DNA from 2 places in the Shewanella sp. KCT genome. Region 1 is predicted to be linked to the other one. Evidence: predicted binding sites of a transcription regulator. Region 1 holds the regulator's gene; the other holds the start of a gene.
The links. Region 1 encodes sigma-54, which starts transcription at its own class of promoters, with help from an activator protein. Its sites were predicted from a motif close to GTTGGCACGNNNNTNGNNT; they were not measured.

Region 2: the regulator sigma-54 is predicted to act here: its motif matches at 1,609-1,627, upstream of flhA (flagellar biosynthesis protein FlhA).

What each region holds. Positions count from the first base shown of each region.
Region 1 is NZ_LVDJ01000008.1:159,243-164,156, reverse strand. It holds gene lptB (LPS export ABC transporter ATP-binding protein) at 1-594, shown strand, start outside; gene AYI87_RS13105 (RNA polymerase factor sigma-54) at 729-2,216, shown strand; gene hpf (ribosome hibernation promoting factor) at 2,247-2,534, shown strand; gene ptsN (PTS IIA-like nitrogen regulatory protein PtsN) at 2,537-2,980, shown strand; gene rapZ (RNase adapter RapZ) at 2,977-3,825, shown strand; gene AYI87_RS13085 (HPr family phosphocarrier protein) at 3,818-4,093, shown strand; gene mgtE (magnesium transporter) at 4,194-4,914, shown strand, end outside.
Region 2 is NZ_LVDJ01000017.1:64,327-69,240, forward strand. It holds gene fliR (flagellar biosynthetic protein FliR) at 1-379, shown strand, start outside; gene flhB (flagellar biosynthesis protein FlhB) at 379-1,512, shown strand; gene flhA (flagellar biosynthesis protein FlhA) at 1,665-3,764, shown strand; gene flhF (flagellar biosynthesis protein FlhF) at 3,776-4,914, shown strand, end outside.

The DNA.
Region 1 (4,914 bases):
ACCTTTTACATGGTCGTCGGCCTGGTACAGAGCGACAAGGGCCGCATCTTTATCGACGATGACGACCTGACGCTAGACCCCATGCACCTACGCGCCCGCAAAGGCATAGGCTACCTGCCTCAGGAAGCCAGTATCTTCCGTAAGCTCTCGGTGCGGGACAACATCATGGCCGTGCTCCAGACCCGCAGCGATCTTAATAACGATGGCCGCGAAGAGGAGCTGGAACACCTGCTGGAAGAGTTTCATATTACCCATATCCGTGACAGCCACGGCATGGCGCTCTCGGGCGGTGAACGTCGCCGGGTGGAGATCGCCAGAGCGCTGGCCGCCAACCCTAAGTTTATTCTTCTCGACGAGCCGTTCGCCGGGGTCGATCCCATCTCGGTAATCGACATCAAGAAGATCATTGAGCAGCTCAAGAATCGCGGCCTGGGGGTGTTGATCACCGACCATAACGTGCGCGAAACATTAGATGTCTGTGAGAAAGCCTATATCGTCAGCCATGGTAATCTGATCGCCGAGGGCACACCCGCCGAAATCTTAGACAACCAGCAAGTACGAGCAGTGTACTTAGGTGAACAATTCAAGCTATAGTTAATCTTATAATGGGGCCACAGAGGAAAAACCACGCGTTAATTGTGGCCTTAGGAACTATCCGATATATTTGTCCGGCACATATAGCCAGAGCTTTCTCATTTTATAATTAGAAACAAGGGAATAGCAGTACGATGAAAGCGTCACTTCAGCTCAAAATGGGTCAGCATCTCACCATGACGCCCCAGCTACAGCAGGCCATACGTCTGTTGCAGTTGTCGTCATTAGAGTTGCAGCAGGAGATCCAGCAGGCATTAGAATCCAACCCGCTACTGGAGTTGGATGAAGAGCAGGAGAGCGCCAGCATCGAGCTGCAAGACGATAGCGTCAGCGACAGCTTCGACAGCAAGTACGACGACAAGATAGAGCTGGATTCGAGCCAGGATAACTCAGGGGTCGAGACCTCAGATGCCCTGACTCAAGACTCTATGCCTGACGAGCTGCCGGTGGATACCACCTGGGATGAGGTCTACACCGCCTCGCCAAACTCAAGCTCGGGCGCCATGCGCGACGACGACATGCCTTTTCAGGGCGAGACCAGCGAAGGTCTGTATGAACACCTGGAATGGCAGAAGAACCTGACCCCTTTTTCCGATAACGACCTGGCCATCGCTACCGCCATCATCGACGCTATCGACGAGCGCGGTTACCTCACCCAGACCTGTGAAGATATTCTCGAGGCCATGGGCGACCCTGAGATCGAACTCGACGAGGTCGAGGCGGTGCTCAAACGGGTACAACACTTCGACCCTATTGGCGTGGCGGCCCGCGACCTCAGCGAATGTCTGACGATCCAGCTGGCCCAATACAGTGACGACACGCCGCACATCGCTAACGCCCGCATGCTGATCAAGGAACACCTGGATCTCATCGCCGGACGCGACTTCCGCCTGCTGATGCGCAAGACCAAGCTCAAGGAAGATGAGCTGAGGGATGCCATCGCCCTGATCCAGACCCTGAATCCCCGTCCAGGGCTCGCCATCACCGCCAGCCGCGACGAGTACGTGATCCCAGATGTGACCGTCACCAAGAAGAAGGGACGCTGGGTAGTCGAGCTCAACCCAGACAGCATGCCCAAGATCAACGTCAACCAACAGTATGCCGCCATGGCCCGCAGCACTAAGAGTCAGGCGGACGGCCAGTTTATTCGCGGTCACCTGCAGGAAGCCAAATGGTTCCTCAAGAGCCTGGAGAGTCGCAACGAGACCCTGCTCAAGGTGACCAACTGTATCGTCGACTTCCAGCAAGGTTTCTTCGAATTTGGCGAAGAGGCGATGAAGCCCATGGTACTGAACGACATCGCCGAGGCGGTGGAGATGCATGAATCCACCATCTCACGTGTGACCACGCAAAAATATATGCATACCCCGAGAGGGATCTTCGAGCTTAAATATTTCTTCTCCAGTCACGTCGGTACCGACGATGGCGGAGAGTGCTCTTCAACAGCAATACGTGCCTTCATCAAGAAGCTGGTTGCTGCGGAAAACCAGAAAAAGCCATTGAGCGACAGCAAGATGGCTCAACTCTTGGCCGAACAGGGTATTAAGGTGGCTAGACGCACCATTGCCAAGTATCGCGAGGCAATGCTTATACCGCCCTCGAATCAGCGCAAGAGCTTATAAAACAAACCTGGAAACTGGAGGACTATCTTTATGCAAATAAACCTGACTGGGCACCATATCGAGATCACCCAATCTCTACGAAGCTACATCGAAGAGAAATTCACAAAGCTTGAACGTCATTTCGATCAGATCAATAATGTGCACGTTGTATTAAATGTCGAAAAGTTGCAACAGAAGGTTGAGGCAAAGTTACATCTCCGTGGCGGAGAAGTGTTCGCAACATCCGAACATGCGGACATGTATGCCGCGATAGACTCCCTGATTGACAAACTCGATCGTCAGGTCATTAAACACAAAGAGAAGCTTACTAAACATTAACGATGGAACTGAGTACCATCCTGCGGCCGGAGTGCACCACCTGCGCCACTCCGGGCAGTAAGAAAAAGGTACTGGAGCTTATCAGCGACTTAGCCGCTGTCCAGTACCCCACCCTCTCCTCTCAAGAAATATTTGAAAGCCTTCTGGCTCGAGAGAAAATGGGCAGCACAGGTATAGGCAATGGTATCGCGATTCCTCACGGACGGCTGACTAACATAGATCAACCCGTGGCCGTACTGGTGAAATGTGCTGAACCAATCGCATTCGATGCCATTGACAATCAGCCCGTCGATATCCTTTTTGCGTTATTGGTGCCCGCAGATCAATGCGAGCAACATCTTAGCACCCTGGCCGCTATGGCCGAGAAGCTCAATGATAAGGCGATCATGAAGCAGCTAAGAAAGACCCAAGACGAATCCGAACTCTATCAGGTGATCACCCAATGAAATTGGTTTTGGTATCCGGACGCTCAGGATCGGGAAAATCCGTCGCACTCAGGGTCCTAGAAGATCTAGGCTACTACTGTGTCGACAATCTGCCCTTGCAGATGATGGAGTCCCTGCTGGAGCAGCTCAAGGGACGCAGCGATCTCGTGGCCATCAGCGTCGATGTACGCAACATGCCCAGCGAAGAGATCCAGCTGGAAAAGCAGCTGGCCAAGCTCCCCAAAGATACCGAAATCTTAAGCTTCTTCCTGAACTCCAGCGACAATGTACTGCTCAAGCGCTATAGCGAGACCCGCAGACTACACCCGCTGTCACGCTCTAAGGTCTCCCTCAAGGAGGCAATTCAGCTCGAGGGCAAGCTGCTCGACCCCATCGCCAAACTCGTGGATCACTATATCGACACCTCTAACCTCAACATCTATGAGTTGAGCGACAAGGTACGTGAGATCCTGCTGGGCACGGTCGACAAGGAGCTGGTGATCAACTTCGAGTCCTTCGGCTTTAAATATGGCATGCCGACCGAAGCCGACTTCATGTTTGACGTGCGCTTCCTGCCCAATCCCCATTGGGAACCTGAGCTAAGGCCTCTGACCGGCCTGGATGAGCCTGTGCAGCAGTTTCTGAGTCAGCAGCCCCTGGTCAACAAGTTCATCTGGCAGATCGAAAACCTGCTGGAAACCTGGTTACCACACCTGGAGCGCAACAACCGCAGCTACCTCACCATCGCCATCGGCTGCACCGGCGGCCAGCACAGATCAGTCTATGTGACCGACCAGCTCGCCAAGCTGTTCAACAAGGGCAAGCATAAGGTTCAGGCGCGCCACCGAGAGCTAAAGCATGACTAAGTTGGCTCGCGAGCTGACCATCTGCAACAAGTTGGGCCTGCACGCCAGAGCGGCGACCAAGCTGGCGGTGCTCGCCGCCAAGTTCGACGCCGAGGTCACCCTGATCCAGGGCGATAAACAGGCCTCCGCCGCCAGCGTACTCGGCCTCCTGATGCTCGAAACCGGCATGGGTAAAACCATCACCATCACCAGCGAAGGCAAAGATGCCCAGGCAGCCCTGGATGCCATCAGCGCCCTTATTGACGCCAAATTCGATGAGGCCGTATAATCGGCTCGCTTTGCGGTGCCCGCTTAATTTCGTCCTATACTTATCATAGACTTACAAGCCTACCACCCAAGCCGTTCAATCAACTGCCAAAGGAGGAGCTATGCCGATCGAAGTGTTAGATAGTGAAACCACAGATCAACGCCTTAATCAGCTCACTCAAGCCTTAGGCAGCGGCATGTTTGTCCATGTGCGCAGCATGCTGCACGACATGGCCGCCTCTGATATCGCCTTCATCCTGGAATCTTCGCCGCCGCGCACCCGTCAGGTGCTCTGGCAACTGATCGATCAGCAGCACACGGGAGAGATCCTCGACGAACTGGGCGAAGAGCTCAAAGATACCCTGATCACCCAGATGAGTCCCGAGCGCGTCGCCAAGGCGGCCGAAGGCATGGACACTGACGATCTGGCCTACATACTGCGTAGCCTGCCCGACAGCGTCTTCAATCAGGTGTTGCAGTCGATGACGGCGCAAGACAGGGCCAGGGTAGAGCAAGCCCTCTCCTACCCGGAAGACACCGCCGGCAGTATCATGAATACGGACACGGTCACCGTGCGCCCCGATGTCACCATAGATGTGATCTTGCGTTACCTGAGGATCCGCGGCGAGCTGCCCGATGCCACCGATACCCTCTATGTGGTGGATAAGCGCGACAGCCTGCTTGGCGGCGTGCGCATTACCGATCTGCTGACCTGCGACCCCAACGCCTCGGTGCGGGAGATCATGAACGACGATCTCGAAGGGATCCCCGTGGGCATGGATGACGGCGAAGTCGCCCAGCTGTTCGAGCGTCACGACTGGGTCTCGGCCCCCGTGGTCGAAG
Region 2 (4,914 bases), on a different contig from region 1:
GGATGGTCATCTGGTGATGATCCGCATGTTGGTGGCCAGCTTCGATACCATTCCCGTGTCTATGCAAGGAATAAGCATCGCCAGCTATCGGCGTCTGGCGGACTGGGGCGCCTATATGTTCGGCGCGGCGCTGACCATGTCTATTTCGGCGATTGTGGCGCTCTTGCTGATCAACCTCTCTTTCGGGGTGATGACCCGCGCCTCGCCGCAGCTTAACATCTTCGCCATCGGTTTCCCCGTGACCATGGTAAGTGGTTTGATTATTCTCTGGTTGACCTTGACGCCTATCATGGCGCATTTCGACGAGGTCTGGCGTTCGGCCCAGTTGTTGCTGTGCGATCTGGTGCAGCTGCAATGTAGCACTGCTGGGAGCTTCTGATGGCCGATAACGATACCAGTCAGGAGAAGACCGAAGAGGCGACCCCCAGGCGACGCGAACAGGCGCGAGAGAAGGGGCAGGTCGCCCGATCTAAGGAGCTGGGCACCTCTGCTGTGTTGATGTCGGCGGCGGTGGGATTTGCCGTCATAGGGCCGAGCTTGGGCCAGTCGTTGATGAGCGTGATGACGAACCTGTTTACCATAAGCAGGCAGGAGATCTACGACACCAATAGTCTGTTCAATATCTGGATGATGGTCTTCAAGGAGCTGGCGATCCCTATGGCCAGCTTTGTGCTGTTTCTTGCCTTCGTTGCTTTTCTGGGTAACGTGGTGCTCGGCGGGATCACCTTCTCCGCTAAGGCGTTCATGCCTAAGGGCAATAAGATGAACCCCATTAGCGGCTTTAAGCGTATGTTCGGGGTGCAGGCCCTGGTGGAGTTGACCAAGGGGATCGCCAAGTTCTCCGTGGTGGCCCTGATGGCTTATCTTTTGCTCAGCTACTATTTCACCGATATTCTTACCCTGTCCCAGGGGCATTTGCCGGGCAACGTCTATAACGCGCTGGATCTGCTGGTGTGGATGTTTATCGTGCTCTGCTCCTCTACCGTGATTATCGTGGTGATCGATGTGCCGTTTCAGATCTGGAACCATAACAAACAGCTGAGGATGACCAAGCAGGAGATCAAGGATGAGTACAAGGACACCGAGGGGCAGCCGGAAATGAAAGGCCGGGTGCGTCAGATGCAGCGTGAGATGGCGCAGCGGCGTATGATGGCAGAGGTGCCCAATGCCGACGTTATCGTCGTCAACCCAGAACATTACGCCGTGGCGGTGAAGTATGATGTGACCAAGGCTGCCGCGCCCTATGTGCTTGCCAAAGGGGTGGATGATGTCGCCTTTAAGATTCGTGAGATCGCCCGCGAGCATGATGTCGCTATCGTCTCGGCGCCGCCACTGGCCAGGGCCATCTATCACACCACTAAGATAGATCAGGAGATCCCGGAGGGGCTGTTTACCGCCGTGGCCCAGGTACTGGCCTATGTGTTTCAGCTGCGTCAGTATCAGCAAAAAGGTGGTAAGCGTCCGACACCTATCCCTATTAATCAGCCTATCCCAGATGAGCTAAAATACTAACGCTTTAAGCTGGTTAACTCTTAATTTGCGTCTGTACTGTTTGATATTTGTTCGTTTGTTATCCGCTCGAGTCGCTGCGAACTAAGCCGGCCTTAAGTTGGCGTACTTTTTGCTGAATCCTTGCTAGATGTCAAAGTTCAGGCGCTAGATTGATGGATTTGAAAGCAACGCTCGGTCAGATAAAACAGGTAAAACCCGCCAATTTTAAAGGGATAGGTACGCCCATATTGGTGCTTGCGGCGCTGGCGATGATCGTCTTGCCCATGCCAGCCTTCCTGCTGGATATCCTGTTCTCTTTTAATATCGCCTTGGCCCTGGTGGTCTTGCTAGTGGCCATCTATACCGACCGCCCCCTGGATTTTGCTGCCTTTCCCACTGTGCTGCTGGTTGCTACCTTGCTGCGTCTGGCGCTTAACGTCGCCTCGACCCGTATCGTCTTGCTCGAGGGGCACAACGGTGGCGACGCTGCCGGTAAGGTGATTGAGGCCTTCGGCTCTGTGGTGATTGGCGGTAACTATGCCGTGGGTCTGGTGGTGTTTCTTATCCTGATCATCATCAACTTCGCCGTGGTCACCAAGGGGGCCGGACGTATCTCTGAGGTGAGTGCTCGCTTTACCCTGGATGCCATGCCAGGTAAACAGATGGCAATCGACGCCGACCTTAACGCCGGGATCCTTAATCAGGATCAGGCCCGTATTCGCCGCGCCGAAGTAACCAAGGAAGCCGATTTCTACGGTGCGATGGATGGTGCCTCCAAGTTTGTAAAAGGGGATGCCATCGCCGGCATCATGATTCTGGTGATCAACATCCTGGGCGGCTTCGTCATAGGTATGGCGCAGCATGGGCTGGACTTCTCCTCTGCGGTCGAGATCTACACTCTGTTGACAATCGGTGACGGCCTGGTGGCGCAGATCCCTGGCCTCTTGCTCTCCATCGCGGCGGCCTTGATGGTGACCCGTCAGAATGAATCTGGCGACATGGGACAGATGGTGATGAGCCAGATGTTCGACAACCCTAAGTCGCTGGCTATCGCCGCGGGCGTCCTGCTGACTATGGGCATAGTGCCTGGCATGCCGCATTTCGCTTTTCTCAGCTTTGGCCTGATCACCGCGGGCGGTGCCTATTTTCTGCATCGTAAGAAAGATCTCGACAGACAACGCGCCTTGGAGATCGCTAAGACCTCACCTGCGACTCCCGGCGATGCCAAGCCTAAAGAGCTTAGCTGGGATGATGTGCAGCAGGTGGACACCATTGGTCTGGAGGTGGGCTATCGTCTGATCCCGCTGGTGGATAAGGGCCAGGGTGGTGAGCTGCTGGGACGTATCAAGGGCGTGCGTAAGAAGCTCTCCCAAGAGCTGGGCTTCTTGGTGCCCGCCGTGCATATTCGCGATAATCTAGATCTCGCGCCAAACACCTATCGTATCTCCCTGATGGGCGTGGCCTCTGGTGAGGCGGATATTCGTCACGATTGTGAACTGGCCATCAACCCAGGTCAGGTCTACGGCAAACTTGATGGTGTCGAGACCACAGATCCCGCCTTCGGCTTGGAAGCTGTGTGGATCGCCCCTGAGCTCAGAGAACATGCTCAGACGCTAGGTTATACCGTGGTGGATGCCGCCACCGTAGTGGCGACTCACCTGAGTCAGCTGTTAACCAATAACGCCTCCAAGTTGCTGGGCTACGAAGAGGTGCAGCAGCTGATGGATATGCTGGCCAAGCATTCGCCTAAGCTGGTCAGTGGCTTCATTCCCGATGTCTTGCCGCTGGGCACTGTGGTCAAGGTGATGCAGAACCTGCTTAACGAAGGCGTGTCGATCCGCGACCTGAAAACCATAGTTCAGACGCTACTCGAGTACGGGCCTAAGAGTAACGATACGGAGGTGCTTACCGCCGCGGTACGTATTGCACTTAAACGCATGATTGTTCAAGAAATAAGCGGCCCAGAGCCGGAAATTCCTGTCATTACTTTGGCGCCTGAATTGGAACAGATGTTGCATCAGTCTATGCAGGCAACGGGAGGCGAGGGGCCGAATATCGAACCTAGCCTTGCCGAGAGGATGCAAAAGTCGTTACTCGACGCATCCCAGCGTCAGGAGATGGTGGGCCAACCAGCCATCCTACTGACATCGGGTATGTTACGTTCGACGCTGTCGCGTTTTGTTAAACATACGATTCCAAATCTGCGGGTGATCTCTTACCAAGAGGTGCCTGATGAGAAACAAATTCGCATCGTATCAGCGGTCGGCCAGTAGAGGGTATTTAAGTGAAAATAAAACGTTTTTTGGCAAAAGATATGCGCTCTGCATTGGCCCAGGTGAAAGAGACATTAGGTTCGGATGCGGTGATCATGTCGAACAAGAAAGTTACCGGCGGTATCGAGATCGTCGCGGCGGTCGACTACGACGAACCTAAGCCTAGCGCGGCGAAGTCGAGCGATACGGCGCCTCTATCACCTAGCTTTCTCGACCTTGCCGAGGAGAAGGTCTCTATCGGTCGTCAACCTATCAAGGCAGAGTCAAAAAAACAGCCATCACCCGTGGCCGATTCGCTGCAGGCTCTGCTCGAGCGTCAACAAAATCGCGTCAGTCAGCAGCTAAGCCAATCGAATGAAGCACTCGAGATGCCTGCCTGGGCCCAGGGATTGAAGGCGCCAAGCGATGAGATGGCAGCGCCTAATATGCATGGCAGCATGCAGGCTAATCCCCATGCCAACACACATGAGAGCCAGAATTTTAACCGTGCAAAGCGCGATAAGAGCGCGCCGGCCGGCTGCGAACTCGAGTCTATGCGTGAGGAGCTGGCATCACTTCGCAACCTACTGACACATCAAGTGACCTCACTGCTGACCGAGCAGAAGAGTCGTCTGGATCCAGTCGGCGCCATGCTAGAGAGTCGCCTGCTGGACGCCGAGTTTAGCCCTGAGGTCGCCGCCAAGTTATCGGCCTTGAGCGAGCATTATGTGCCGGCGGATCTGGTGAAGGCCTTACCACGCAGCTTGGCGAACATGCTCGACAACCAAGGGGACGACATCGTTCGTCAGGGCGGTGTGGTCGCCTTTGTCGGCCCAACTGGTGTGGGTAAGACGACGAGTGTCGCAAAATTAGCCGCTCGATTCGCCGCACAGCATGGTTCAGATCAAGTTGCACTCATTACTACCGATCATTATCGCATTGGAGCCTATGAGCAGCTGGCAACCTATGGCAAAATAATGGGGTGCCCGGTCAAGCAAGCTCATGATCTCAATGAGTTGGAACAAATTCTTTATCAGTTCCGCAATCGCAAGCTAGTATTGATAGATACGGCGGGCATGGGACAGAGAGATGTGAGATTGTTCCAGCAACTTGATAATTTAACTGCAAATAGCAGATTACCTATTCGCAGTTATCTGGTACTGTCATCTAC